4 regions of the Vibrio sp. AH4 genome follow, and region 3 is predicted to be linked to each of the others. Evidence: predicted binding sites of a transcription regulator. Region 3 holds the regulator's gene; each other region holds the start of a gene.
What was found. The regulator PurR, encoded in region 3, represses purine synthesis genes. The targets are predictions, from matches to a motif close to TNANGNAAACGTTTNCNTNA.
Positions count from the first base shown of each region.

Region 1 (7,756 bases), 1.9 Mb from region 3:
AGCTTGTTTGGCGGTAAAGGGACGGTGATTGGCTCGGTGATTGGTGCGCTGATCATGGGCATGGTGAATAACGGATTGATCTTGATGGGGCTTAACGTTGACCAGCAATTAATCCTGCGCGGCATCATCGTCATTGTCGCCGTAACCTTCACCATGGGACAGATTCGTCAGCTGCGTAAAAAATAGCAGCACAAAAAATTAAGGAGAATAGACAATGGTAAACCAACAACAGATCACTGAGCAGATTGCCAAATGGAGCCTAAAGGAAAAAGTCGGTCAACTTTTTATCTTGGCGTTTCCCGGTAAATCGGCGCAGGCGGCGCAGCAGATGATTGCGGAATACAACCTAGGCGGCTGCTATTTAAGCCAAGATAACGCTGAAACTTTTGTGCAGGCACAAGAGCTAAACCGAGGCTTGCAACAGATCCTCGATCAACATCAGCGTTTGCCTTTGCTGCTGGGTGTCGATCAAGAAGGGGCATGGGGCGTGTTGGTGGGCGAATCCACCACGGGGCCGGGCAATTTAGCGTTAGGAGTGTCAGATCAAACAATTGGTACTGAACGCATGTATCAAGTGTTTGGTGAAGAGATGCGTGGGGCGGGTTTTAACTGCATTCTTGGTCCTTGCTGTGATGTGAACTTAAACCCCGCATCACCGATTATTGACACTCGCTCGTTTGGTGACAAGCCGGAGAAAGTCGCTCTACACTCAGCGGCCGCGGTGCGTGGGTTGCATCAAGGTGGGATCACGGCTTGTGCGAAGCATTTCCCCGGTCACGGAGATACGCATGGTGATACTCACCGTGATATTCCACGCGTGGATAAATCTTACGCAGAACTCAAACTCAATGACTTAGCGCCATTCCAAGCCGCGATTGATGCGGGTGTGGATCTGGTGATGACCAGTCATATTCTCTACCCACAGTTGGATGCCAATGCGCCCGCAACCTTATCGGCGACGATTTTGCAGCAAGTGCTGCGTCAAGATATGGGCTTTGATGGCGTTATCATTTCAGACAGCATGAACATGGGCGCGATTGTAAACCACTACACGCCAGTGGATGCGGCGGTAAAAGCGGTGCAGGCGGGCATTACCATGATTATGCTCTCTGAAGAACATTACGATCACTCCGATGCTTATCTTGATAAGCAATTAGCGATGATTCATGGCGTGATCGATGCCGTTGAGCAAGGTGTGCTGGCAGAATCGGTGATTGATCAAGCCTTGGAAAAAGTGGTACGTCTCAAACTGGAAAAACTGGTGCCTATGGCACTTTATGGTGAGTGGAACACTCTTAATAATCAGAAAGTGGCGGCCGAAGTTTCTCAAGCCGCTGTGACTTGGGTGCGTGGTGGCTTAGATTTAAGTGACAAGAAACTTTACCTACTCAACGCGACGCCTTCATCCAACTATCACAATTTAATGAACCCACGCGGCATAGGCCCTAACCAAGCGCTGCCCGCATTTAGCGCTTTATGTCAGGCATTAAATGCGCTGAATGCAGACTGGCAGCCGATTACCCTTGATCAGCTTGAGCTGATCCAAAACGGGTATTTGGTGGTGGTGACCGAAAATCATCCATTACCGGGAGAGGATTTCGCTCAAACGGAAGCACAAGCCAGAGTGCAGCAGTTGATTCAGGATTTCTCCAATCTGGTGGTGCTTGCTTTGCGCAGCCCTTACGACGTATTGCAATACCCTCAAGTACAGCATTATCTGTGCGCGCACTCCGCAAGACCCGAGAGCGCGTTTGCTGCCGCCCTTGTATTGACTGGCGAAGCATTGCCAGCTCAGGGTTGTGCAGTGAGTCGCGTCGAGTAAAAATAACACAGTTATTTTGAGCTTATCAGGTTGAACGAATTACTGAAGACCACAATCTTAGTCAATCAGCTCGTTACCTAAAGCTTCGGCGGCTACTGTGTGAGGGGCGGTGGAGAGAGTGGTCAGTAAGTAGCTGTTTTTTGTACCTCGTTTGACCTGATAGAGGGTCTGATCGGTTTCATTTATCAATAAGTGGCTACTGATTTGAGTCTCACCTGAGATAAATATGCCGCCAATACTGGCGGTGACTTGCAGTTTGTTGCCGCACAGTAATCTTAATTCTTGGATGCGTTGGCTGACGCTTGCAGCGATATCTTGGCTTTGTTGTTGTGTCAGGTGAGAAAGCAACAAGGCAAACTCGTCACCGCCTAACCGATAAGCGGTACAAGGTACAGAAAAGTTATGTTGTAGAGTTGCGGCAATCCTTACTAAACAAAGGTCGCCCGCTTGATGTCCATGAGTATCGTTAAAGTGTTTGAAGTTATCCAAATCAATCATCATTAAACAGAGCCCTGCCTGTTGCTGCTGATTTTCCAATAGTAAGGCTTCGAGTTGTTGATGAAAGTGGCGTCGATTGGCTAATCCCGTCAGTGGATCGTGAGTGGCTTGGAACTCACTGCGCATTTCCGCTAATTTACGCTGAGTGATGTTGTGATGAGAAAGAACCCAATACTGATATTGCTCGATCTTCAAGGGTACAACACGCATGAGAAACCAACGCTGCTCGTTAGGACTATGGCATGGATACTCATGATAATAGCTGTCGGATTGGCCTTGGATGACGGCTTGTATGCCTTGATAAGCCTCGAAAGCTCGAGTTTCTCCGGCCTGTGAAGCTTTATAGAGAGCGTCTAAATAATTGATGTTTATCCAATCATACTGTTCATCGACACCATTATTTTGTCCAAACTCAATCCACGCACGGTTCACATCCACGATTTGACCTTGTGCATTAATTACAGCAATTTGCTCCATCAACGAGTGATAGATTGCAGTGTGTAAAGAACAGATATCCATAGTCGCCAACGTTTTATCTTATATCCCTTTACCAGCATGAAACTGGTGGGAGGAATCTCATCTAGCCTGACAACGCTTATGCTCTTTTTTGCGTATAGATTTGGTTGTCAGTATGAGTGTAGATTATTTTTTAAATAGTCATTAAAGAAATAATCTGCGGGTGAGTGAGCTTGCTAGTCAGTATCTATTCCGCTACAAAGACATAAAGATTAACAATTCTTTATGCGCGGTGAGCGGTAACGATGTTACATTTTACTCGCCCGAAGAGTCGGGAATTGAACAACAGTTAGGTGGGATCATGGTGGAAAATCATAAAGTTTTAGTGGTAGATGATGATGCGCGTTTGCGTGCGCTGCTTGAGCGTTACCTGTCAGAGCAGGGGTTTCAAGTTCGCAGCGTTGCTAACGGCGAGCAGATGGATCGTCTGCTGACGCGCGAAAACTTCCATTTGATGGTGCTTGATTTGATGTTGCCGGGTGAAGATGGCCTTTCTATCTGTCGTCGTCTGCGCAATTCCAACAACATGATCCCGATTCTGATGCTCACAGCTAAAGGTGATGAGATTGACCGCATTGTCGGCCTAGAAGTTGGCGCGGATGATTATCTGCCTAAGCCGTTTAACCCGCGTGAACTATTGGCGCGTATTAAAGCGGTGCTGCGCCGTCAAGTGATTGAAGCACCAGGAGCACCAAGTTCGGAAGAGACCATCATTGAATTTGGTGATTTCCGCCTGAACCTTGGTACCCGTGAAATGTTCCGAGGTGAAGAGGCGATGCCACTCACATCGGGTGAATTTGCCGTATTAAAAGCCTTGGTGACCAATGCCCGTGAGCCTTTGTCGCGTGATAAACTGATGAACATGGCGCGTGGCCGTGAATATTCAGCAATGGAGCGCTCGATTGACGTACAGATTTCGCGTCTGCGTCGTATGCTCGAAGTTGATCCAAGCAAACCGCGCTATATTCAAACCGTCTGGGGGCTGGGTTACGTCTTCGTCCCCGATGGTAAAGCCGCCAACTAACTTCTTTTAGGCACGCCGAGCAAGGGCGTCCTCGCTCCGCGCGTGCCCTTGCTATATCTAGGTGCCTTATGCGAATTCGCAGCTCATTTACTCAATCGATCCTGCTGTTTTTTTCTCTGCTGATCGCTAGTCAAATCTATTCCTACTACGCGGTATTCAACTACGCCTTGCTGCCGAGTTTGCAGCAGTTCAACAAAATTCTCGCCCATGAAATCAGCTTAATGCTGGATGACACCAGTAATCCTGAAGTGAGTTCGGAAATGGATGCGCTGCTGAAACGGCGCGTACTGGATCAGCTTGGGGTGACGATTCACAGTGAGAGTAGCCCCGAATCTTTGGATTTTCAGCACGCCATCAGCCTTGATTTGATGAGTGAAGAGATGAGCAGCGAGCTGGGCTCGCCCACCGAAGTGCGCATGGCGCTGGGCGAGGAGAGCTACATCCTGTGGATGAAGATCGATTCACTGCCCGGCCAGTTGCTGCGTATTCCGCTCTCTGAACTACAAGAAGAAGATTTTGCTCCGCTGTTTCGTAACAGCATCATCATGGCACTGTTAATTGTGATTGGTGGCTGGCTGTTTATTCGTTTGCAAAACCGGCCACTGATTGCGCTAGAAAAAGCCGCCAAATTGGTTGGGCGGGGGGAAACGCCCCCACATCTGCCAGAACAAGGGACGTTAGAAATCCGCTCGGTAACGCGCGCGTTTAATCGAATGTCGAAAGGCATTCAAGCTCTGGAAGAAGATCGCGCGCTGCTAATGGCGGGGATCAGTCATGATATCCGCACCCCCTTGACCCGAATTCGCTTGGCAACCGAGATGATGTCGCCAGAAGACAGCTATCTTGCTGAGAGCATCATCAGTGATACCGAAGAGTGTAACCAGATCATCAGCCAGTTTATGGATTACTTGAAACCGGTGAACCGTGAAGCGTTTGAGGCGGTAGATCTGAATGATATTGCCAGCGATGTGGCAAGCTCTGAAGGGGGCTACGAAGTGCGGATTGAAACCGATCTGCAAGCGGATCTCACGCCCGCCTTTGGTAACCCGATTGCGATTAAACGTTCACTGAGTAACTTGGTCGTGAATGCGCTGCGCTACGGCAACGGTTGGGTCAAAGTGAGTAGCGGCATGACGGCCGATAAGAAGCTAGTGTGGCTGTCAGTGGAAGACAATGGGCCGGGTATCGATCCAAGCCAAGTCAATAAAGTGTTTGAGCCTTTTACTCGTGGGGATACCGCGCGCGGCAGTGAAGGAACTGGCTTGGGGCTGGCGATTGTGAAACGGATTGTCAGCCAGCATCATGGTGCGGTGTCGGTGAGCAACCGCAGCCAAGGTGGGTTACGTGCTCAAATCAGTTTCCCAACTAAGCAGCAAAAGGGCTAACTGAAGTTAGCCCTGAATAAACTGTTAGTTTGATTCTTGCGCCGTTTCGGTTACCGAAGCGGCGTTTTCATCTCGGCGCACTTCGGGCAGTAGCAGGTTAAGCAAAATTGCAGTAATGCCGCCAGCCGCGACACCTGAAGAGAATAAATTCTTAATAAATTCAGGCATAAACTGCAGAATTTCTGGTTTTTGTGCAATACCCAAACCCATCGAGAAAGACAGTGCCATGATCAGAATCGCGCGGCGATCTAAGTCGACACGAGAGATGATGCGTACGCCTGCGGCAGCAATCGTACCAAACATTACGATGGTCGCACCACCGAGTACAGGCTCTGGGATCAATTGAACAAAGCTTGCTACGCCGGGGAATAAGCCAAGCAGCACTAGCATACCCGCAATAAAGTAACCCACATAACGGCTGGCAACGCCGGTCAGCAGGATCACGCCGTTGTTTTGGCTGAACGTTGAGTTCGGGAAGCTGTTAAACACGGCGGCTAATGCGGAATTGATGCCATCCGCCAGTACGCCACCTTTGATGCGCTTCATATACACGGGGCCTTTCACGGGTTCACCAGAGACTTCGGAAGTCGCAGTTATATCACCAATCGCTTCGAGTGCGGTGATCAGGAAAATCAGCACCAGAGGGATAAACAGCGACCAGTCAAAACCTAAGCCATATTGCATCGGGATAGGCAGTGCGATGAGCTGGGTTTCCGCCAAGTTGTCGGTATTGATCATGCCCATTAGGTACGCCATCACATAACCCACCAGCATCGCAATCACAATCGAAGCCACACGTACGTAAGGGTTGTGCGCTCGGTTCAGCAGCACAATGATCGCTAATACGGTTCCAGCCAGTGCGAGTTTATCAAGGCTACCAAAAGTGCCTTCCGCCATTGCAGCGTAGCCGCCACCCATTGAAATCAAACCAACTTGTACTAGCGTCAGGCCAATCAAGGTCACCACAATCCCAGAGACCAGCGGCGTAATCACGCGTTGGGCAAATTGCAGGACGCGAGAAAGTAAAATTTCAGCGAATGAAGCGACCAAAATCGTCCCGAAAATCGCGGCCATCATGGTTTCGATGTTCGCCCCACCGGCTTTGAGCGCGAGTCCTGCACCAATAATTGGGCCTAAGAAGTTAAAGCTGGTGCCTTGAATCGAAAGCAAACCTGAGCCAATTGGGCCAAAGGTGCGGATTTGAATAAAGGATGACAAACCCGAAGCAAACAGTGACATGCTGATGATGGTGTTGGTTTGATCCGCAGGCACACCAAGGGATTGGCAAATGATCAGTGATGGCGTTATCACCGCGACAAACATCGCCAAAAGATGTTGCAAAGCGGCAAAGACAGTTTGTGGTAGAGGTGGACGATCATTGAGTTGATAGACCAGATCTGCCTTGCGCGAAGTGGATTGTGTCATAACGATTTTCCTGATGGTCAGTAACACCTTGTGCACGCTGAATGGGTGGTTAAGGTGGAGCAGAAGCCGCATCTGTGATTGCTGTTAATCAGACTCTGCTCTAGGTAGAGAGGTAAACGTTTGCGTCTACCAGAAAATGGCGGCGATTATAGAGGTTTTACTCAAGAAAGCAAACGTTTGCTCACGAGGTTTTCGATCGATTTGATGAGGATCAAAAGCTAAGCTTTGGCGTAAATATCGCGTTCGCCTAACCAACGGTCGATGATGGCTTGTGCATTCTGTGGGTAGCGCTCATGGATATGGCGTGCGATGCGTTGCACTTGCGGAACCAGTTGTTGGTCGCGTACTAGATCGGCAATTTTGAAATCGGCCAAACCGGTCTGTTTAGTGCCTAATAGCTCACCTGGGCCACGAATTTCTAAGTCGCGCTGCGCGATGACGAAGCCGTCATTGCTTTCACGCAGAACACCTAAGCGTTTTTGTGCGGTTTTGGAAAGCGGGGCATGAAACAGTAGCACACAATGACTGGCGATGGTGCCACGCCCAACACGCCCACGTAGCTGATGTAGTTGAGCCAGCCCCAAACGTTCCGGGTTTTCAATGATCATCAAGCTGGCATTGGGGACATCCACGCCCACTTCAATCACGGTGGTGGCGACGAGCAGATGTAGCTCATTATTTTTAAACGCTTGCATCACAGCTTGCTTCTCGGCCGGTTTCATCCGGCCATGCACTAAGCCAATGTTGACTTCGGGCAGTTTACGTTGCAGCTCTTCTGCCGTTTCTGCGGCCGCTTGTGCTTCCAGTACTTCGGATTCGTCAATTAAAGTACACACCCAATACGCTTGCTTGCCTTCATTGAGGCAGGCGTGACGAATGCGCTCAACAATGTCGTCGCGTTTGGTATCAGGAATTGCCACAGTTTGGATCGGAGTGCGTCCGGGTGGCAACTCATCAATCACTGAGGTTTCCAAATCGGCATAAGCCGTCATCGCCAAAGTACGCGGGATCGGAGTAGCAGTCATGATGAGCTGATGCGGATACGCGCCTTGTTTTGCGCCTTTCTCGCGCAGCTCTAAACGCTGA
Region 1 is NZ_JALAIV010000001.1:737,752-745,507, reverse strand. It holds gene MKA69_RS03575 (ABC transporter permease) at 1-186, shown strand, start outside; gene MKA69_RS03570 (glycoside hydrolase family 3 N-terminal domain-containing protein) at 215-1,822, shown strand; gene MKA69_RS03565 (diguanylate cyclase domain-containing protein) at 1,880-2,839, opposite strand; gene ompR (two-component system response regulator OmpR) at 3,138-3,860, shown strand; gene envZ (two-component system sensor histidine kinase EnvZ) at 3,929-5,245, shown strand; gene MKA69_RS03550 (uracil-xanthine permease family protein) at 5,270-6,670, opposite strand; gene recG (ATP-dependent DNA helicase RecG) at 6,889-7,756, opposite strand, start outside.
Region 1: the regulator PurR is predicted to act here: its motif matches at 6,779-6,798, upstream of MKA69_RS03550 (uracil-xanthine permease family protein).

Region 2 (7,756 bases), 1.3 Mb from region 3:
ATCCTTACGCATTAAAATCGCATCCAATTCAGAAAGGGCGATGGTTTGCTCGGATTTGAATTGATACCAACCGTTTGGATCTTCTTTCAGCTCGACGACCTTGGTATCGGCCAGTGCCACACCTTGCTCTAAGTGTAGGTCATTCATTTCCATATAATGGATTTCATAACCGCGACGCTGCGCTTCAAGCATCATGGCAAAGCTGGAATCTTTTTTGATGTTAATGGAAGCGATGGGGTCCATCACAATACCGAGTTTAATCATGGTTTATCTCCATTTAGCCAAGATCGCCGAAACGAACTTGTAGTGCAGTTATCGCCGTGAGCGCCGCCGTTTCTGTGCGCAGTACGCGTGGGCCTAACAAGGTTTCTTCAAACTGGTAACGGCGAGTCATATCAATTTCTTCCGCTGACAAGCCGCCTTCAGGACCAATCAGCAAACGAACTTTGCTCACTGGGGTGGGTAAGGTGTTGACCGAGTATTTAGCGCGTGGGTGCAAATTGAGTTTCAGTGCCTCGGTTGGCTCTGCACACCAAGCTTCGAGATCCATAATTGGGCGGATTTCCGGCACGGTATTACGGCCACACTGTTCACAGGCACTGATCGCAATTTTCTGCCACTGCTGAATCTTCTTCTCGAAGCGTTTTTCATCCAGCTTCACGCCACAACGCTCAGAAAGCAGAGGGGTGATGGTAGTGACACCCAATTCCACCGATTTTTGGATGGTGAACTCCATCTTATCGCCGCGTGAAATCACCTGACCAAGATGCAGATCGAGGGGCGATTCAATACTGTTTTCCACGCGCTCAGTGATATTGACCAACACCTGTTTTTTGCCGACTTCACTGATCACGGCTGGAAATTCAGCCCCAAAGCCATCGAACAGCAGCACTTCTTGTCCAGCTTGCATACGCAATACGCGACCGATATGCCCAGCGGCATCTTCACTCAGGGCTACGGTGCCAAGCTGGTGGATCGGTTCTGGATGATAAATTCGTGGGATGCGCATGCGGATAATTCCTAATCATTAAAAGAGGTTACCGTCTTCCAACTTAAAGCGGCGACTTCAGCAGGAAGAGGGATATCTGGCCTCTAACATGGATGCAAGTGGGGCAAAATACAAGGGGGCAGGGTGAGATTCTACCAATCAGTTCGGGCATTGTTCACGCACAAAGCGGTTCGAGTTGCCTTGCACTTTTTCAATCCGTTGGTCACGCACACATTCCCATTCGCTGACCGGATACTGATTGTTCCATGCCTGCATTAATTGGTTTTGCGCTTTGGAAAGTCGCAAACCGTACTGCTCACTCATGTACAGATAAGTGCGCGCAATCGCCCCGCGCGCTCGTTCAGGAGGCATGGCTTTACGCTCTTTGAAGTTCACTTGCATTTCGCACTGGCCGTAGGTGACGCCATCGACACCATTCCACTGACTGAAACTGAAGTTGGAGCGATCGCCATTCACTTCGCCAATCGCCGGAGTGAGGTTGTGCAGATCCGCTTCCATCTGATTGAACTCAGGGCTAGTACGGGTGCAGTTTTTGCGGCCACCTTGTTGCCAGCATTGTAGCTGATGACCAAATTGCCAAGCTGGGACTACATGTTCCCATTCAATACGCGAAGCACGATTCTCATTTTTACGTACTTGATAGCCGCAACTCTCCAAATCCGGGATGCCTTTTTTGCCTTGCCAGCGAATGTCGCAGCCACAGTAAAAAGAGACCGGATGATCACGATAAATCTTCACCGCTTCATTTTTGGCATGACTAAAAGACATAGGGGCGGCAAAGGTGAGGAGAGGCAAGCTCGCCATAAAAGCGGTTATTAAACGGATAATCAGCATGATAGACGTAGATAAGTAGGTTTTTTATCAGTCTAACACTCATAAATTACATTTGTCGTTGATGCTTTTGTTAGTTTTTAGCGAGGGCAAGGCAATGCCTATAGAAGTGGCCTCAGCGAGTTTTCGGTTAGGCTTGGTAGATCAAGTTTTGTTGGCAGCTTTGGCAGCGATACGTGGCTTCACCGCGCAGCACTTTATTGTGGCGACGAATGGTGAGTGGATATTCGCGGCACGCACAGCGGTAATGGAAGGTTTTGCCCTGTACTGAAGCGACAGAAAACGTGTGAGTGGTTTTTGGCTCAAGATTAAAGACTTGGCTCATCACTTGTTGCCATTCGGCACCATGTGGACGTACTCGTCCATAAAGCTGATAAGTAATGAGATGCGCGATTTCGTGTGGGATCACTTGCTGCAGGAAGTCATCGATGTTTTCGGCAAACAGCACCGGATTAAGACGAATTTCCCACAGCTGTAAATAGGCTTTACCCGCGGCGCGCCCGCGTAAACGGTAGTTGAGCTTAGGTAGTTTAAAAGGGCGTTGCAAAGTCTCGCTGGCGGTGGCGATACACTGTTTGACTCTCTGCTCAGCTTGGCAGTGCAGATCAAAACGAACCATTACGAGTACTCACTTTTATTGCAACGTCATAAAAAAGGCCCTTTCATTAGAAAGAGCCTTGAACTGTATTGCAATCCTCGCCGTTTGTCAGCGATGACTTGAAATAATGCTTACTTTAGACCAGCGAAGTCACGCAGTAGCGCGGCTTTGTCTGTCGCTTCCCAAGGGAACTCTTCACGGCCGAAGTGACCGTAAGCTGCGGTTTTCTTGTAGATAGGTTGCAGCAGGTTCAGCATCTCTTGCAGACCGTATGGACGCAGGTCGAAGAACTGGCGAACGGCTTCAATGATGATCTCTTGCGACACTTTCTCAGTACCGAAAGTTTCCACCATGATAGACGTTGGATCAGCAACACCGATTGCGTAAGAGAGTTGGATTTCACAACGATCAGCCATACCAGCAGCAACGATGTTTTTCGCAACGTAACGCGCTGCGTAAGCCGCTGAACGGTCAACCTTGGATGGATCCTTACCAGAGAATGCACCGCCACCGTGACGCGCTGCGCCGCCGTAGGTATCAACGATGATCTTACGACCGGTCAGACCACAGTCACCCATTGGACCACCGATCACGAAACGGCCGGTTGGGTTGATGAAGTATTTGGTCTCTTTGCTCAACCATTCTGCTGGCAGAACTGGCTTGATGATCTCTTCCATCACCGCTTCACGCAGATCTGGCGTTGAAATAGAGTCACAGTGCTGAGTAGACAGAACCACGGCATCAATACCCACAATCTTGCCTTGGTCGTACTGGAAGGTCACCTGAGATTTTGCATCAGGACGCAACCATGGCAGCGTGCCGTTTTTACGAACTTCTGCTTGGCGTTGCATCAGACGATGTGCATAGGTGATCGGTGCTGGCATCAGCACTTCAGTTTCGTTGGTCGCATAACCAAACATGATGCCTTGGTCGCCTGCGCCTTGCTCTTTAGGATCGGCTTTATCAACACCTTGGTTGATGTCTGGCGATTGCTTACCGATGGTGTTCAGTACCGCACAAGAGTTGGCATCAAAGCCCATGTCTGAGTGCACGTAACCAATTTCACGAACGGTTTGACGAGTTAACTCTTCGATATCAACCCAAGCGGAAGTAGTGATTTCACCACCTACCATCACCATGCCAGTTTTTACGTAAGTTTCGCAAGCAACGCGAGCTTTAGGATCTTGCTCAAGAATCGCGTCCAACACTGCATCAGAGATCTGGTCTGCAATTTTATCTGGATGGCCTTCTGATACTGATTCTGAAGTAAACAGGTGCTTAATCGCCATGATAGCTCCAATATTTGTGGTTATTCGGTAACGGCATGAAGTGGCGCTACCGATCAATTTCGTACATTTTGTAGGCGTTTCTACATCTAGACGGCTATTCTAGTGTCGAGCGCTCAAATTACAAGCTCTTTTTCTGTTTAGCTCATAACCAAACGTTTGCTTAAAAAAGTCAGCTTTGCCACTACAAAGCGAGAATGTGCTAAAAAGTGTGACAAAATCGGAGCAAAGCACCAGTAAATCGTTTGCAGCAGCAGGGGGGCTTTGCGACAATAGCCGCCACTGATTTTCCGCATCTGTTCATTTCGCTTACTTCCCATTTAGGAGTCGACATGTCTTCTCGCAAACAACTTGCCAATGCTATCCGTGCCCTGAGCATGGACGGCGTTCAAAAAGCTAACTCTGGCCACCCGGGAGCCCCAATGGGCATGGCGGATATCGCCGAAGTGCTGTGGCGTTCACACTTAAACCACAACCCACAAAACCCAAACTGGGCTGACCGCGACCGTTTTGTGCTGTCTAACGGCCACGGCTCTATGCTGATTTACTCGCTGCTGCACCTGAGCGGCTATGAGCTGTCGATTGACGATTTGAAAAACTTCCGTCAACTGCACTCAAAAACACCGGGTCACCCAGAGTACGGTTATGCACCGGGCATCGAAACCACTACGGGCCCACTAGGCCAAGGCATCACCAATGCCGTAGGTATGGCGATTGCAGAAAAAGCACTGGCGGCGCAGTTCAACAAACCGGGTCACGACATCGTTGACCATTTCACTTATGTGTTTATGGGTGATGGCTGTTTGATGGAAGGTATTTCGCACGAAGCCTGTTCACTGGCGGGTACGCTGGGCCTTGGCAAACTGATTGCGTTCTGGGATGACAACGGTATTTCTATCGATGGTCACGTTGAAGGCTGGTTCTCAGACGACACGCCAAAACGTTTTGAAGCCTACGGCTGGCATGTCATCCCAGCGGTTGACGGTCACGATGCCGATGCCATTAACGCTGCGATTGAAGCGGCGAAAGCAGAAACCTCTCGCCCAACGCTGATTTGTACCAAAACCATCATCGGTTTCGGTTCACCAAACAAAGCGGGTTCACACGACTGTCACGGCGCGCCTCTGGGTAACGATGAAATCAAAGCTGCGCGTGAATTCTTGGGTTGGGAATACGCTCCGTTTGAAATCCCGGCTGACATCTACGCAGCGTGGGATGCAAAACAAGCAGGCGCAAGCAAAGAAGCCGCTTGGGATGAGAAATTCGCCGCTTACGCGAAAGCTTATCCAGCAGAAGCTGCTGAATACAAACGCCGCGTAGCGGGCGAGCTGCCAGCGAATTGGGAAGCCGCCACCAGCGAAATTATCGCCAATCTGCAAGCGAACCCTGCCAACATCGCATCGCGTAAAGCATCACAAAATGCGCTAGAAGCGTTCGGCAAACTGCTGCCAGAATTTATGGGCGGTTCTGCTGACCTAGCGCCTTCTAACCTCACCATGTGGTCTGGCTCTCAGTCACTGACGGCAGAAGACTTCTCAGGCAACTACATCCACTACGGTGTGCGTGAGTTTGGCATGACCGCCATCATCAACGGTATCGCGCTGCACGGCGGTTTTGTCCCTTACGGTGCGACCTTCCTGATGTTCATGGAATACGCGCGTAATGCGATGCGTATGGCGGCACTGATGAAAGTGCAAAACATCCAAGTGTACACGCACGACTCGATTGGTCTGGGTGAAGATGGTCCAACCCACCAACCGGTTGAGCAAATTGCTTCTCTGCGTATGACGCCAAACATGAGCACATGGCGTCCATGTGACCAAGTGGAATCGGCAGTGGCTTGGAAACTGGCGATTGAGCGTAAAGATGCGCCATCTGCGCTGATTTTCTCACGTCAAAACCTCGCGCAGCAACCACGCAGTGCTGAGCAAGTCGCGAACATCGCCAAAGGCGGTTACATCCTGAAAGATTGTGCAGGCCAACCTGAACTGATCCTGATTGCGACCGGCTCTGAAGTTGAACTGGCGGTTGCCGCTTACGAGCAACTGAGCGCCGAAGGCAAAGCCGTTCGCGTGGTCTCTATGCCATCCACCGACGCGTTTGATAAGCAAGATGCCGCTTACCGCGAAGCCGTTCTGCCATCTGCAGTCACCAAGCGTATCGCGATTGAAGCGGGCATTGCCGACTTCTGGTACAAGTACGTTGGCTTTGGTGGTCGCATCATCGGTATGACTAGCTTCGGTGAATCAGCACCAGCGGGTGAGCTGTTCAAACTGTTTGGTTTCACGACTGAAAACGTAGTGAAACAAGCCAAAGAACTGCTGGCGTAATTAAAAGCGATTCATTTCTTTGTTACGCAAAGAAAAATCGATGATAAAAAATCCCGCTGCAGCGGGATTTTTTATTGCCACTCATCAGGCCTTGCTTGACGGAGCGCATCAATAAATAGGCGCAGCCGAAGTGGATGACGACCGAGCGGATAGAAGCAGTTGATTTCTGTTGGCTGTGATTGCCATCCGTTGACGCAAGGAATTAGGCTGCCCGGATGCGCCGTTTCAAAACCATTGGCAAACCAAGTGGGGAGCAAACCAATACCACGACCTTTAGCAATCGCATCGGCTTGCATCGCAAGATTATCGCTTTGTAAACGACTCTCTAGTGCTGGCAGTGAATAACTGCCGAACTCTGGATGGTGTAGTTCAAGCTCCGCGCGCCGACAAGCAATAAAATCAATCCATGGGTGATGGATCAGCTCACGAGGATGGGTCGGTTTATCTCGATGGGCCAAATATTTTGGAGAGGCGTAAGCGGCATAGCGCCAATAGCCTAAGCGCTCTTTGCGATAACCCATGGGGGCAGCGTGTTCAATCCAAATGATCAAATCGGGCTCAAACACCTCATCACTGTGTTGAAACTGGCTGAGTAGACGGATCTTCAATGTCGAATGCTGCTGCATAAACTCATCCAGTACTTGGCTGAGCCAGCCGCGGATCAAATTGGGGTGTACCACCAGCGTGAGTTCGCCAGTCACTTGATTGTTCAATTCTTGCAACGCTTCCTGACTTTTATTGGCCAGTTCAAGTAGCTGCTCCGAGTAAACCGCAAACACTTCTCCTGCTTTGGTGAGTGTTAAGCGGTTGCCTTGACGCATCAACAAGCTTTGTCCCAAGTCCTCTTCAAGTTGCGCCAAACGGCGACTCAGGGTGGATTTAGGCTGTTCAAGCGCTTTGGCAGCGGCAGTCAGGCTCTTATGTTGGCAAAGCGCATGGAAAGCTTTTACGGCGCTGAGATCTTGCATAGGTATTTGACCCTTAAAGAATAATTACCACAGACGTTCCATATTTGGACCGAACTATTCCATGTGTCGATCTATCTCCAGTACAGAATATATGAATAATCCGCTTCTGAAATTAAGAATAATTATCATTTAAAGGAGTGGTAAATGTCCAGATTCAATCCATCCCCCGTCAGTTTATCTGTGACACTAGGCTTAATGTTTTCGGCTAGCGCTTTTGCTCAAGACGCGACGAAAACGGATGAAACCATGGTGGTCACTGCGGCGGGATACGCGCAAGTGATTCAAAATGCGCCAGCCAGTATCAGTGTGATTTCAAGAGAAGATCTGGAATCTCGCTATTACCGTGATGTGACCGATGCGCTAAAAAGCGTACCGGGTGTGACAGTCACCGGAGGTGGCGATACTACCGACATCAGCATTCGTGGTATGGGTTCAAACTATACCCTTATCTTGGTGGATGGTAAGCGCCAAACCTCACGCCAGACCCGTCCAAACAGCGACGGCCCGGGCATTGAGCAAGGTTGGTTACCGCCACTGCAAGCGATTGAGCGCATTGAAGTGATCCGTGGCCCGATGTCTACGCTGTACGGCTCGGATGCGATTGGCGGCGTGATCAACATCATCACTCGTAAAGATCAGCAGCAGTGGTCAGGCAATGTGCAGCTATCGACCGTGGTACAAGAAAATCGCGCCTCAGGCGATGAACAAAGCGCTAATTTCTTCGTAACGGGACC
Region 2 is NZ_JALAIV010000001.1:1,378,917-1,386,672, forward strand. It holds gene gshB (glutathione synthase) at 1-264, opposite strand, end outside; gene rsmE (16S rRNA (uracil(1498)-N(3))-methyltransferase) at 278-1,009, opposite strand; gene xds (extracellular deoxyribonuclease Dns) at 1,148-1,843, opposite strand; gene MKA69_RS06590 (SprT family zinc-dependent metalloprotease) at 1,971-2,459, opposite strand; gene metK (methionine adenosyltransferase) at 2,570-3,727, opposite strand; gene tkt (transketolase) at 4,057-6,054, shown strand; gene MKA69_RS06605 (LysR family transcriptional regulator) at 6,126-7,022, opposite strand; gene MKA69_RS06610 (ligand-gated channel protein) at 7,167-7,756, shown strand, end outside.
Region 2: the regulator PurR is predicted to act here: its motif matches at 3,872-3,891, upstream of metK (methionine adenosyltransferase).

Region 3 (7,756 bases):
AGCAAGACTAAATCAATGTCATTGAGCTCAAGTGCTTCTCTCATTTGTGCGCCACTTTCCGCTTCTGTTACTTGGTAACCTTCATTTTGAAAGTAACCGCTTAACTTACTACGGGTGACGAGGTCATCTTCAACCACAAGTACGTGATAACTCATAGTGCACCATTTTAAATAACGGGATTTATCGCTCACTCATTCTATTCACATTTGTTAATAATTCGAGGAATATCGTGAGAAACCCCACTTTTCCTTGATGCAACGCAAGCTTTATTTAACAGATTAACAACGTGTTCTTTTCTTTTCACAACTTGTCATATCTTGCATGATAGCTGTTCATTTTTATGGTTTAGACTAAGCGTCAATCGATTGGGAGTGCAAACATGATCCAAGAACTGAATATCCTCAATGAAAAACGCGCAGAAATTTACTGGTGGCTGTCGAGTCTCTTTTTTAAAGAGCTGACTGAACAAGATATCGCACACTATCACTCAGCTGAAATCCGTACTTTCTTAACCGGACTAGCCGATGAAGAAAGCTTAGCGACGGAAGTGAAACATTTGATTGATGCACTCAATCGCTTGCAAGATCGTCAAGATGCACAACTGGAACTTGCCGCTGATTTTTGTGATCTATTTTTAAAGTCCGATCGTGACTCAGCGCTACCCTATGCCTCTGTCTACACTGACAAAGGGTTACTCAATGGCAAACCGGCACAACTCATGCGTGAGTTACTGAGCCACTATAACGTGAATGTGGATCCGAACCTTAATGAGCCCGCCGACCATCTCGCGATTCAACTCGACTTTCTTGCGCATCTTGTTATCAGCAATAACCCGAATCAAGAAGGCTCTGACGTTAACTCCGCTCTCAAAGCACAATCTGATTTTATTGCTCAACACTTATTGAGTTGGTTATCCGTTTTTGTTGAACGTTGTACACAGTTTGACGCATTTGGTTTCTACTCGGCGGCGGCTCGACTAACGTTGGCTTTTTTACAACAAGATCAACGTTACATTGATGAGCTTCGCCAGAGTCTTTAATCACAACGTAGCGATTTTTAAGCTGCCCACTTTGCTGTTGCAAAAAGTCAGGGGCATAAACAAATCAATTGTGAAAGAACTTAAAGTTTGATGAATGAATTTCGTTGCGGTGGATACATTTGCAGTCTAAAATCCACCCGCAAACGATAAAAACGAATAAAAATGTAAACCGCTGTTTCTTGGCGGTTTTTGTATTTTTATTACTTTAGGCATAATGATTGAAGCGCTTTACGTACGGTATATGTGGTTCCTCGCCGCACAGAGTGTGAAGATTCGCTCAGTCTCGCCTTACTTCTGCTGATTTAATTAACCAATAACATTCGCTGGCATCAGCAGTCATCGACAGGAACACTCTATGGCTACGATTAAAGATGTAGCGCGCCTTGCTGGCGTGTCTACCACTACCGTTTCTCACGTTATCAACAAAACTCGCTTTGTGGCAGAAACCACCCAAGAGAAAGTGATGGAAGCGGTTAAGCAACTCAACTATGCACCGAGTGCGGTCGCACGTAGTTTGAAGTGCAACACTACACGCACTATTGGCATGCTAGTGACTCAATCAACAAACCTGTTTTTCTCTGAAGTGATCGATGGTGTGGAAAGCTACTGTTACCGTCAAGGCTACACCTTGATTCTGTGTAACACGGGCGGCATCTATGAAAAACAACGTGATTACATTCGCATGCTGGCCGAAAAACGTGTGGATGGCATTTTAGTCATGTGTTCAGACCTGACTCAAGAGCTGCAGGAAATGCTCGACGCTCACAAAGACATTCCAAAAGTGATCATGGATTGGGGTCCAGAAACGTCGCACGCTGATAAAATCATCGATAACTCAGAGGAAGGTGGCTATCTCGCGACCAAATATCTGACGGATCGTGGACACACAGACATTGCCTGTTTAAGTGGTCATTTTGTCAAAGCCGCTTGCCAAGAGCGTATTCAAGGTTTCCGCCGAGCGATGGCTGAAGCGCACTTACCCGTGAATGAAGATTGGATTCTAGAAGGTAATTTTGAGTGTGATACCGCAGTCCTTGCTGCCGACAAAATCATTGCTATGGATAAGCGTCCAACTGCCGTATTCTGCTTCAACGACACCATGGCATTAGGTCTTATGAGCCGTTTGCAACAAAAAGGAATTCGTGTTCCTGAAGAAATATCCGTGATTGGTTACGATAATATCGAACTGGCCGAATACTTCTCTCCACCACTGACCACCGTGCACCAACCTAAGCGTCGTGTGGGTAAAAATGCGTTCGAAATTCTTTTAGAGCGTATTAAAGATAAAGAACACGAGCGCCGAATTTTCGAGATGCATCCTGAGATCGTCGAACGCGACACTGTGAAAGACTTGACAAAATCCTAACTTTCTTGACAATTCACAGAGCCTATATTTGAAAGCTTGTCACATAAATATGACAAAACTAATGTAGAGCGAGTATTATTAACATGGCTCATTCTCACAATTGAAATATCAGTATGTGAGAATGACCCAAGTTTGGTTATTTTTTATCAGGAAAAATGTCACGCACAGGGCAAACCATTCGAAAGAGTGGGACGCAAAGCCTCCGGCCTAAACCAGAACATAGGTAGGTAGCGGGGTTACCGATGGCAAAAATGCATACACTATGTTGACTCATCATTGACACGGCAGTTGCATGATTTTGCTAATTTTCTCGGACCTGATTTGGTGGCGTATGTAACAATACTCCGAGACTAACAGCATGGATAAACCAGTATTAAAAGATTCAATGCGGCTCTTTGAGCAGCTAGGACGTGTGAAATCTCGTTCAATGTTTGGTGGCTTTGGTATTTTCGTCGACGAAACTATGTTTGCGCTTGTGGTTAACGATACGCTGCACATCCGTGCAGACGATGCCACAATCGAAAAGTTCAAACAGCAAGGTTATGAACCTTATGTTTATAAAAAACGTGGCTTTCCTGTCGTGACTAAGTACTACGCTCTACCTGATGATTGTTGGAGTAATCCAGCCTCTATCTTAAGTGAAGCTCGTATTGCGCTTGAGGTCGCTAAGACCGAACGTGAAACACAAGCACAAGCAAAGCCTGACCGTTTGAAAGATCTTCCCAACTTGCGTTTAGCAACGGAAAGAATGCTCAAGAAAGCCGGTATCGAAAGCGTCGAGTCTTTGCACTCTTTCGGTTCTGTTGAAGCATATAAAGCCATTCAACGTACCCATTCGGCAGAGGTTAGCCTTGAGCTGTTATGGGCTTTAGAGGGAGCAATCGAAGGTAAACATTGGTCAGTGATCCCACAAAATCGTCGTGACGAACTACTAAGACACCTTTGATTTCTCGTTTTGAGTCTGTCTTTCCTCGCCGAGTTTGTATGAATACCTTGAGTAAAATCTGATAACGCGTCCACTCGGGCGCGTTATTTTTTTGAAAGAAATACGCTGCATCCCCTGTCTTCTACTTCATAGCCCTTGTTCACACCAATCGGGCGAATTTATTTTGAGTAGATATACTTATACCCAAGTCTTGAGGCAATCGCTTTCATGACTAAGGGATAAGGTATTCCATTTATCACCATCAAAAGCTTCAATATCAAAGTGCTGACTAGGTACCGCTCATGAACAAAAAGCTCATCATTGCCCTTATTTTGATCGCGATAACGGCGATCTTGGTGACACAATTTAGCCACTATCTCACGTTAGATGTCGCCAAAGCCAAGCAAGCCGAGTTGGCAAACTACATTGATGCACATCTTGTGCAAGCCGCATTTATCTATTTTGTATTGTATGTCCTACTGACAGCCTTTTCGGTCCCCGGTGCCACTGTCGTCACCCTATTGGGTGCCGCACTGTTTGGGTTTTGGCTCAGTCTGCTGCTCGCCTCTTTTGCAAGTACGATTGGTGCAACACTTGCCTTTCTCAGCAGCCGCTTTTTATTGCGCGATTGGGTTCAAGCTAAATTTGCCGATAAGCTGTTAACCATTAACCAAGGTGTCGAACGGGATGGGGCTTTTTATCTGCTCTCGCTACGCTTAATTCCCATTTTTCCCTTCTTTTTGATTAACTTAGTCATGGGGCTCACGCCAATTTCCATTTGGCGTTACTACTGGGTCAGCCAATTAGGCATGCTGCCTGGCACCGCGGTTTATCTCAATGCAGGTACTCAACTGGCTGACATCTCTAGCTTGAGTCAGATCGTTTCTGCGCCAGTGCTCGCCTCTTTTGTGCTGCTAGGTGTATTCCCCGTGGTGGTGAAATGGTTAATGAATAAAGTTCAACGCCGGCCAATATCATCCCCTATAAAATAGGCTTTTAAACCCCATCAACCATGATGAAAATTTATACTGCAAATCATCCTTTAGAGGCTCATATCTTGATGCAGTTGTTGCATCAACAAGGGATTTTGTGTGAATTGCGTGGAGAGATGCTCTTTGCGCTGCGTGGGGAGCTCCCGATGGATTCCAGCAGCGCGCCATCACTTTGGCTAAAGAAACCTCAGCAGAAAACCGCTGCCGAGCAAATCATCGCTGAGTTTCTTAATCCACCAAAGCAGTCTCACTGGTTATGCCCTCAATGCGGCGAAAGCCATGAGGGACAATTTAGCGTTTGTTGGCAGTGTGGGTTTGCCCAAAATAATGAGTGACGGCGTTAACGGATCTGGCGCTGAATAAATTCTATCGAACGCTGGTTAAACAGTTCAGGCTGTTCCACATTACATACATGTCCACAATTGGGGATCTCATACAGTTCACTTTGCGCATGCAGCGCCACCATCTCCTTCACCGGGTGGATAAACATGTAATCCTTCTCCCCCATCAAATATAAAGTGGGGATCGGTAATTCACGATCACGGAAGTAGCGCATCATGGGATTGACTTCAGCCGTTAATGTAAACCAACGTTTAAATTCTTTCTGACACAGCTTTTGAGCTTCACGGATAAAGAGATGGCGTGATTCTTTTTGGCTGCGCTGCGGCATCACAATGTAAGCAAATAAGCGATACAGCCACATATAAGGGATGAGATGTTTGCTTAAATGCCCTAGCCTGACCAACAGTTGTGAGCGAGCATTGAGCCGCGTTACCGCCCCCCCAAGCACCATGGAACTAACTCGGTGCGTTGCCAGCTCGGCAAGGTTACGCACTATGATCGTACCAAGGGACATGCCCACAAAATGGGCTGACTGAATTTTCAGATGATCCAACACTTTAAGCACATCAAGGGTGACCGTTTTGAAAGTATAGCGATTGGCTATCCAATCTCTGAGCAATTGGTTTGATTTACCATGCCCACGCAAATCGATGAGTAACAAGTTAAAATGCTGACGATAGGCTTTGATCTGCTTAAACCAAATTGAGGAGCTGCCTCCAGCACCATGCACGAAAACCACCCATTCGTGACTGGTAGGATGAAGGTAGGTTTTATGAAACAGAACGTTTTCAGCAATCGCAGACATTGGCACCTCGTTATTACGCAGGCCAAGACTACCATAAACCGTGTGTGGAAAATCACTTCAGTTGTAAGAAACTGTTGAACCGAGCAGAAAATAAAGGCACCCAAAGGTGCCTTAGCTTTAAAATTTACTTCTAACCAAATCGCGCCAAACGATACATTTTCATGTATTCCTGTGCTGACTCTTCCCAACTGAAGTTTTGCTGCATCGCACGTTGCTGTACTTTGAGCATGTCCTCAGGTTGTTGGAGATAAAACAGCAAGGCACGCTGCATGGTGATCAGTAACGCTTCAGGTGTGGGTTCTTGATAACCAAAACCCGTTGCACGCTCAGGAAACTTATCGTAATCGTTCACCGTGTCTTTCAACCCGCCAACTTCCCTTACGATAGGTAACGTGCCATAAGCCATGCTGTAGATCTGGTTCAACCCACATGCCTCAAACTCGGAAGGCATTAAGAAGAAGTCAGATCCCGCTTCAACCCAGTGGGCTAAACGCTCACTGTAGGTCTCGACAAAAGCAAACTTATTGCGATGAGAGTGAGCAATTTTATTCAGTCGCGCTGCGACCTCTGGCTCACCCGTCCCGACAATCACCACCTGGACATCATTACGTAAGAACTGCTCCAAAATAGGCAACAGGTAATGAAAGCCTTTTTGGTGTGTTAAACGACATACCATGCCAAACATAGGAACATTGGCAACAGGCAAATGTAACTCTTCTTGCAATGCGGTTTTACACAAGGCTTTACCCTTGCGCATCGATTGTGGTTCATCATTGTAAGTGGTTGGCAAATAGTGATCGGTTTGTGGATTCCATTCACTGTAATCACAGCCATTCACAATACCGTGCAAATCCCTTGCGCGACGAACAAAATCATCGACTAAACCATGCGCGCCGAGCGGCGTTAAAAGCTCAGAAGCATAATTTGGGCTCACTGCGTTAATTTTATCGGCAAAGGCAATTCCTGCTCGCAACATGCTGACATGGTCATGGCCATATTGCAGAAATTCCATACCCGATAAATTAAGCTCAGGAATCACTTCCAATTGGTGGTAAGAAAAAATCCCTTTGAAAATGGCGTTATGCACCGTGAGCACGCTTTTGACTTGTTCAAAAAAACTGTCATAGCGGTAACGCGTTTTCAGCAGAAAAGGAACCAAACCGGTATGCCAATCATTGGCGTGAATAATATCCGGTTGAATCCCCAATTTAGGGAGTACGTCCAAACACGCTGCGGAGAAAAAACCAAATCGTTCACCGTTATCGGCATACGCTTGGTTATTCTCGGCATACAGAGCCGGGCGATCAAAATAGGCTGGGCAGTCAATTAAATAGACTGGGATCCCTTCTAACTCGCGTTTAAGCACTCGATAATGAGTGTGCGGCCAGTGAGTAAGCTCGGTTTCTAGAACTAGCTCTGCCTCTTCTCTACCCGGAACTGAACGATAAGCAGGCAGCGCAATCGCTACCTGCTGATGCAACGCTTTCAACGCCTGTGGTAGGGCTTTTGCTACATCAGCTAAGCCACCACTTTTTACCAGCCCCTGCACTTCCGACACGGTAAACCAAACGTTGAGTTGTTCCATTCTAGAATCCTACCTTTGAACCTTTTGCGATGACCACAATGCCTTCATCGGAAACGTGGAAACGTTTTCTGTCCATTTCCAGATCTTCACCAATGATAGTGCCTGCCGCAATTTCAACATCTTTATCGATAATTGCGCGCTTAATTGTGCACCCAGCACCAATTTTTACGTCGCCCAAGATAACAGATTCACTGATAAAAGAGCCAGCAGCAATGTTACTGCGGAAGCCCAGTACCGACTTGTAAATGGTTGATCCTTGAATATAACTTCCCCCAGAGATCAAACTGTCTGTCACTTTGACTTTTTTATCCTTCACATCCACAAACGTTGCGGGTGGCAAAGGTGGGTAATAGGTGTGTAGCGGCCAGCTACGGTTATACAAAGAAAATGGCGGTTCTTTATCGAGCAGATCCATATGAGCAGACCAATAGGACTCGATAGTACCCACATCACGCCAATAGGTAGACTCTTTCTCGCCTTTGATTTTGTTGGTCGTGAAGTCATACACGTACACTTTACCGCGCGGGAACATTTTCGGAATAATGTCTTTGCCAAAGTCATGGCTAGATTCAGTATTTTCCGCATCTTCACGCAGTTCTTTGCTCAACGTTTCTGCATCAAAAATGTAGTTACCCATCGATACTAGCGCCCATTCAGGTTCACCGGGGATCGACTTAGGATGGCTTGGTTTCTCTTCAAACC
Region 3 is NZ_JALAIV010000001.1:2,650,883-2,658,638, forward strand. It holds gene torR (two-component system response regulator TorR) at 1-155, opposite strand, end outside; gene torD (molecular chaperone TorD) at 380-1,039, shown strand; gene purR (HTH-type transcriptional repressor PurR) at 1,395-2,405, shown strand; cyclic di-GMP riboswitch class I at 2,564-2,649, shown strand; gene MKA69_RS12170 (TfoX/Sxy family DNA transformation protein) at 2,764-3,351, shown strand; gene MKA69_RS12175 (TVP38/TMEM64 family protein) at 3,633-4,322, shown strand; gene MKA69_RS12180 (putative signal transducing protein) at 4,346-4,657, shown strand; gene MKA69_RS12185 (alpha/beta fold hydrolase) at 4,663-5,469, opposite strand; gene glgA (glycogen synthase GlgA) at 5,600-7,054, opposite strand; gene glgC (glucose-1-phosphate adenylyltransferase) at 7,056-7,756, opposite strand, start outside.

Region 4 (7,756 bases), 850 kb from region 3:
CGGGTGCAAGCAGCAAAGATAATAATCATTACTTTGGCTACATCGGTGCATCTTGGGATGCGACTGGTAAGTTGCAAGGGAATGCTAAATTGGGTTATCAACAAAAAGATTTTGATGCGGCCAGCCGTAAGGATTTTGATTCATTTTCATGGGACGTTGATGTTACTTACTTAATCCGTACCTATTCAGCATTACAGTTAGTGACTAACCGACGCTCGACGGATTCTGATGGTGATGGGGATGCGATTGATGCGGCAACCTACCAAGCCAATTGGACACACAACTGGGATACCAAATGGATGACAGAAGCGGCGCTAACTCGTTTGAGTGAAGATTATACTGCATCAAATCGTAAAGATGACACCACGAATGCCACTTTACGTGCTAGTTATGATTTTCGTCGTTGGTTAGCGTTGGAAGTCGGATTTGGCCGAGAAAAGAAAGACTCGAATATAGACTCACTCAGCTATAGTCAAAATGTGTATTACCTCACCGTTCAGGGTGTAATGTAACCAGTTATGAAGTACTTGTTCTCTTTTTTATTGAGCCTTTTGCTCCTACCGTCATTCGCGATGGCAAATGATGATTTCTATCGATTGGGTGTTGGTGACCAGATTCGCATCCAAGTTTATGACGAGCCAGAGCTTTCTTTTGAAACTCGCGTCAGTGATAACGGTAATATTGATTATCCATTTTTAGGTAAGATCCGTCTAAAAGGCAAAACCTTGGAAGAGGTAAAAATTGCTATCCATGATGGTTTACAAGATGGTTATTTGATTAATCCCAACGTATCCGTTTCTATTCTTGAATATCGACCTTTCTTTGTGAATGGACAAGTCATGAAGCCTGGAAGCTATCCTTTCCATCCTGGCTTGAGTGTGAACCAAGCAATTACTATTGCGGGTGGATTCACTGAGCGTGCATCTAAAACCAATCTGTTTATCTCTAGTAGTGATGATCCGGAAGCAAAACCGATCAAAGTGACTTTACTCAGTAAACTTCAACCCGGTGACATACTGACTGTCGCCGAAAGCTTCTTTTAATTTTAGGGTGTAATGGTACACGAGATGACAGGTAAACAATTCACTCAAGAAGAAGTGATCGATTTTCGTCAGTATTTTAATGTACTGCTTAATTACAAATGGCGTATTTTGCTGTTTTCAATCATGGTCACAGCAATCACGCTGCTTTTTGTCCTTTCCATGCGATCCGAGTACACAGCTCGAGCGACAATTCTGATTGAATCGACACAAGCGAAAGCGGTATCAATTGAAGAAGTGTATGGGCTCGATACCAAAAGTCAGGAGTATTACCTGACCCAAATTGAAATCCTAAAATCTGACACGATTGCTCAAGAAGTGATTGATAGGCTTGATTTGGCCTCCGATCCTGAATTTGATCTTAACCCTGAGAGCGAACAATCACCGAGCATAAAAGAACACTTATTAGAGTGGATGCCATTTCTTCAAGGATTTAAGCAACAAGAAGTAGTGATCGATCCAGAGTTAGAAGTGTATCGTGAAAGCCAAATAATTTTGGAGAAATTCAAACGTGGGATGGAGATTAGCCCGATCCGCAAGACCCAGTTGGTCAATATCTATTACACTGCAGGCGATCCTAAACTGGCGGCGAAAATTGCCAACGAGATTGCACGGGTGTACATGGACAGCCACTTGGAAGCGAAGTTAGAGGTAGAGCTAAAAGCGAATACTTGGCTTAATACCCGGATGGAAGAACTGCGTACTCAATTACGAGAATCCGAAGCTAAGTTACAAGCGTTTTTGCAGTCAGAAGGCTTGGTTGATGTACAAGGCGTGGAAGGACTCGCAAGTCAAGAGTTGGAAGAACTGACCTCTCAGATGAATAAAGCACGCGATCGCCGAGTTGCCGCAGAAACGCTCTATCAGGTGGCGAACAGCTACAGTAAGAATGATAGTGACTTGACGGCTTTGTCGTCGATCCCTGAAATTTCTAACCACCCAACCATTCGTGATTTGAAAGTGGCTGAAGTGGATGCTGAGCGTAAAGTTTCAGAGTTTTCCAAGCGCTATGGCCCGAAGCACCCTAAATTAAAGTCAGCGACTGCTCAGTTAGACGCTGTTCGTAAGAATTTACGCTCGGAGTTGAAACAGTTATTGAATGGTATCAATAACGAGCTGCAAGCGGCTAAGCAATCCGAGCGTTCGCTACAAACGGAATTTAATCAGCGTAAATCGGAGTTCCAGACGCTGACTGTGAAAAACGCCAAGTATTCTGAGCTTAAGCGTGAAGTACAAACCAACCGTGAGTTGTTTGATTTATTTTTGGCTCGTCAAAAAGAAACTAGCGCTTCAGGGGATTTTAATACCACGATTGCCCGTTTCACCGACCAAGCTAGCGCACCTTTAGTTCCGAGTAAGCCCAACAAGAAATTAATTGTCATGTTGGCGTTTGTGGTTTCGTTTGGTTTTGCTTGTGTGGTTGCGTTTATCGCGGATGCGATGTCAGATACCTTTGCTGACATTAAGCAGGTTGAAAAGCAATTGGCACTAAGTTTACTGGGTGTGGTACCGGCTGTTCGCAAACGTAATGGTAAGTTGGATGCGAAAGCTTACTTTGATGCCGAATTGCGTGAATTAACGGAAGCGGTACGCACCATACGTACTAGCTACTTACTTGCTCATGTTAACCAAGAACAGCATGTGGTGATGTTGACATCATGCTTACCGGGAGAAGGGAAAACGACGTCGAGTATTAATCTAGCACTATCGTTAGCCCAAATGGAAAAGACGCTTCTGATTGATTGTGATCTGCGTAAACCGGCAATTGCGCATCGCTTTGCGATTTCAGGGTCACAACCGGGTGTGACGAATTTGTTGACAGGTACACAGAGTTTTGAAGATTGTGTATATCATGATGAGCAATCAGGGCTTGATGTACTTACCGCGGGTGTGTATTCCTCTAATCCGTTAGAGCTGTTGTCATCCACGAAATTTAGTGAGCTTCTTGCGGATTTACGTGGCCAATACCAAAGAATCGTGATTGATACCCCGCCATGCCTAGCAGTTAGTGACAGCTTTATGTTGGCACAACATGTTGATTCTGTGATTTTAGTGATTGATGCTAACCACACTCGTACCCAAGTTGTACGTGAAGTTGTGGGTAAGTTAACTCAACAAGGTAGCCGAATTGATGGTGTTGTTCTTAACCGTTTGAATGCTAAAAAAGCATCACGCTATAGCGGTTATTATCACTACCAAGCTTATTATGGCGAAGATCATAAATCGAGCGCTACTCAGTGAATCGGCTAGGGCATTTTGGATGGCGTGCAGGGATTGCGATATCTACGCTGTGGGTAATTTACTTTGCCTTTCAACAAGGGATTGCATCACTGTACGCTCTTACTGCAGAAAAAGAGTTGCTGGCTTGGGATCATCGCTCTCCGGCAACGCTTATCTCTGTTGATGACGCGCACAAGGCCATCCAACGCGCAATCGAACATAATCCGAGTCATCCTCAATACTATTTTTTACAAGGCCGAATTTGGCAGTGGCAAGCTTATCTTTCCAGTGATAATGAAGTGGGTGAGGCGCTTGATAGGGCAAAGAGGGCGTATCTTACCAGTGTTGAGTTACGTCCCACATGGCCAGATAGCTGGGCGGCGCTACTGAAAATTGAGGCACAGTTGCATGACGAGGAAGCGCAAGAGCAAGTGCCGAATGAGGCGTTGAGTGAATATCTTGCTAAGGCAGCGCTATATGGCCCCTATACACCAGCAGTCAATATTGCGATATCACAAGTGGGATTAGCTAAATGGAAGTTCTGGAGTCGTGAACAAAAATGGCTGGTGATTGAACATCTCGCTCGGGGTTTGAATGGGAAAAACAGTCGACACCTTTTGGCTGATTACCTAAAATCAACACATCAGTTTAAGTTGGCTTGTACTTTAGCCTCACGTCGTGAACCGAAATTAGAGATCTCCATTTGTACATCCGTTTTAAAATAGGCCGACAAATTTACCAGCAGCGCCTTGCATCTGCGATATTGTTTGGATTGCTCGCGTTATCTACGGTTTTAGCTTCGTGGCTTAAATCTTCCGGATTCCACGCCGATTACGTTTATCAATTAGAGCTAGCCGTTGGTGGTGACACTCATTTGCACAGTTTGTTAGCATTTTTGCTCACTTTAGCGTTATACCGAGTATTGTCTGTTACGGAGAGTGGCTACAACATGGTGTTAGTGGCAGGTGGACTCGTGACATTGTGCTGCCTAGTTGATGAAGGGTTACAAGCATTTTCACCATTACGCACCTTTTCCGTACAAGATATTTTAGCAAGCTTGATTGGTGTTGCTGTGGCTTGTGCTGTAAATACCTTATTGGCAGGGTGGCGGCAGAGAAAGCGAAGAAATACCTAAACGGTATTTCTTCATTGTGTTCGAGGGTTAGTAAATCACGCGGTAACGGCTTGGCTTATGATTCATGGCAAGCACGATATTGAGTAAGAAGGCTCCGAGAATTGACAAACCAATCGTTAACGGCGATACGAAGAAAAATGACGTGAGCAAGATTAGACCATCTATCGCCATCTGACTTTTGCCTACAGAAATGCCAAATCGATCTTGGATAAATAGGCATAACACGTTAAAGCCCCCAAGACTTGAACGGTGGCGGAACAGAATTAGCATTCCCAATCCCATCAACAGTCCACCGGCTATCGCACAATACACAACGTTAATTTTTTCAAGCGTAATAAACATCGCGAGATGATCTGCAAACAAGGAGACTAAAGCTCCTGAGATCGCACTGTTGAAGGCAAAGCGGACACCAAAGCGTTTCCATGCCAATAGATAAAAAGGGCAATTGGAAAGGAAATAGAGTACGCCAAAAGTGAGTGGTACAAATTGGCTCATCAATAACGCGAGCCCCGTAGTGCCACCAGTGAGTAAATTACCCGCTTGCAAAAAATAGACGCCTTGAGCGACCAAAAATGTCCCTGTTAGTATCGCGATCCAATCTTCTTTGTGTGAATGTTTTTCCATAAATTTAGTTATCAAGGGAGAGAATTGCGCGGATGTTAATGAAAATAAGTGATTTCCGGTAGCTAGGGATGAAAAATTGAGGTAAACCTATGTCACATCCGCTTTACAGGGTGTAAAGCAAAAAATTGACAGTGTTATCGTTTAGGCATCTTTTACCGAACCTCATGAGGGCATTTGCGCCTTATTGTGCAGGAAGATGTCAGTAATGATGAATACTGCGTGAGTGTTTATGAAAAAACTGCATGATAAATTCATGAATTTGGGCTTTATGATAAAGATCAAATTATGTAGAATGCGCGCCATAAAGTGATGACGAAAACGTTTGCGTTGAGTCGTTGTGTGGTTTTTTTGCAATTTCAGTCAATCTGAGTCAGGAGATACAGATGCTTAAGCGTGATATGAACATCGCTGATTATGATCCGGAGCTATACGCTGCCATTCAGGAAGAGACGCTTCGTCAAGAAGAACATATTGAACTTATTGCTTCAGAAAACTACACCAGCCCGCGTGTAATGCAAGCACAAGGTTCTCAACTGACCAACAAGTACGCCGAAGGTTATCCAGGTAAGCGTTACTATGGTGGTTGTGAGTATGTTGATAAAGCCGAAGCCTTGGCTATTGATCGTGCTTGCCAACTGTTTGGCTGTGAATACGCGAACGTTCAGCCTCACTCAGGTTCCCAAGCGAACAGTGCTGTGTACATGGCGCTGCTTAACCCAGGTGATACCGTATTGGGCATGAGCCTAGCTCACGGCGGTCACTTGACTCACGGTTCACCAGTGAACTTTTCGGGTAAACACTATAATGTCATCCCTTATGGTATCGATGAAGCGGGTCAAATCAATTACGATGAGATGGAAGCGCTAGCCTTTGAGCATAAGCCAAAAATGATCATCGGTGGTTTCTCTGCCTATTCACAAATCGTGGATTGGAAACGTATGCGTGATATCGCCGACAAAGTGGGTGCTTACCTATTTGTCGATATGGCACACGTTGCGGGGCTGATCGCGGCGGGTGTTTACCCAAGCCCTGTACCTTTTGCACACGTTGTGACGACGACAACGCACAAAACTCTGGCGGGTCCACGTGGCGGTTTGATTTTGTCAAACGCTGGCGAAGAGATGTACAAAAAACTGAACTCAGCGGTGTTCCCTGGCGGCCAAGGCGGCCCTTTGATGCATGTGATTGCGGCTAAAGCAGTTGCTTTTAAAGAAGCAATGGAACCTGAGTTCAAAGCATACCAAGCTCGTGTAGTGAAAAATGCTAAAGCGATGGTCGCGCAGTTCCAAGAGCGTGGTTACAAGATCGTATCTAACAGCACTGAAAACCACCTTTTCCTCGTAGATCTGATTGATAAAGACCTCACAGGTAAAGATGCGGATGCGGCGCTTGGTGCAGCAAACATCACCGTGAATAAAAACTCAGTGCCTAACGATCCTCGTAGCCCATTTGTTACTTCGGGTATTCGTGTGGGTACGCCGGCGATCACTCGCCGTGGTTTCACTGAGCAAGATGCCAAAGATCTGGCTAACTGGATGTGTGATGTTTTAGACAACATCAACGACCAAGACGTGATCGAAGCAACGAAGCAAAAAGTATTGGCAATCTGTAAACGTCTGCCGGTTTATGCTTAATCCGCGAGCGCTGAATGACTTCGAAGAACAATGATATGAGTCGCTTCAAGTCATCACGAGAATAAAAAAGCCTGCAGTATGCAGGCTTTTTTTTATTCGCTCATCGTGGTGAGTGTTTACTTACTCACGCTGATCATAGTGCCGGATTTACACTTGAACATGTAGTATTTGTTGCTTTCAGTAAATTTACCAAGACCTTCTCCATCACAATAGTCGACGTTGATATCGCGCATGATATCGAGGGTTTTCTCGGTTTTTAGCGCAAACTTCGCACCATCGGCACACACAATACGCACTTGGCCATCATCACTGACCGAGTAAATATTTACTTCGGTATTACAGAGCTCAAAAGAGGCTTCGCGGTAGTTATCTTGCTGGGTGTTGGATGAACAACCAGCCAGTAGTGCTGCTGCAGTCAGAGCGAATAAGCCGATACGATTCATTATTGTTTTCCTTATGGTCTGTCTTCACTCAAAAGCACATGCCAATGTATGAGCGAAAATTCATCAAAACGTAACCTAAGCCTATAGAACCCCTGCGTAGGATTCAAGGCTAAACCGTTTGGTGTATACAGATTATGGTGTAGGATCTCATCCGAGATAATGCATCAAGCCAGCATTGAGGCTGGCTTGATGTGGTTCGGTTATTTCACTTCTAACCCTTTGGCTTGCAAGTCCGCATGATAAGAAGAACGAACAAATGGACCACAGGCTGCGTGAGTAAAACCAAGTTCAAGGGCTATTTCTTTGAGCTCATCAAACTCGGCTGGTGGCACGTAACGTTCAACGGGTAGGTGGTGACGGCTTGGTGCTAAATATTGCCCAAGAGTCAGCATACTAACCCCGTGTGCGCGCAGATCTTTCAGTACTTCAATGATCTCTTCTTTGGTTTCGCCTAAACCCATCATCAAGCCTGATTTAGTCGGTACATCTGGATGCTGTTCTTTGAATTGACGCAGCAGTTCTAAAGACCACTTGTAGTTAGCTCCAGGACGTACTTTTCGGTATAGGCGCGGCGCAGTTTCCAAGTTGTGGTTGAAAACATCCGGTGGATTGTCTTTCAAAGCTTCCAGTGCCACTTCCATGCGACCGCGGAAATCAGGT
Region 4 is NZ_JALAIV010000001.1:1,796,903-1,804,658, forward strand. It holds gene vpsM (exopolysaccharide biosynthesis beta-barrel protein VpsM) at 1-512, shown strand, start outside; gene vpsN (exopolysaccharide export protein VpsN) at 519-1,043, shown strand; gene vpsO (exopolysaccharide regulatory tyrosine autokinase VpsO) at 1,068-3,281, shown strand; gene vpsP (exopolysaccharide biosynthesis protein VpsP) at 3,278-3,985, shown strand; gene vpsQ (exopolysaccharide biosynthesis protein VpsQ) at 3,964-4,395, shown strand; gene MKA69_RS08495 (YitT family protein) at 4,423-5,019, opposite strand; gene glyA (serine hydroxymethyltransferase) at 5,403-6,653, shown strand; gene MKA69_RS08505 (lipoprotein) at 6,770-7,096, opposite strand; gene lipA (lipoyl synthase) at 7,297-7,756, opposite strand, start outside.
Region 4: the regulator PurR is predicted to act here: its motif matches at 5,330-5,349, upstream of glyA (serine hydroxymethyltransferase).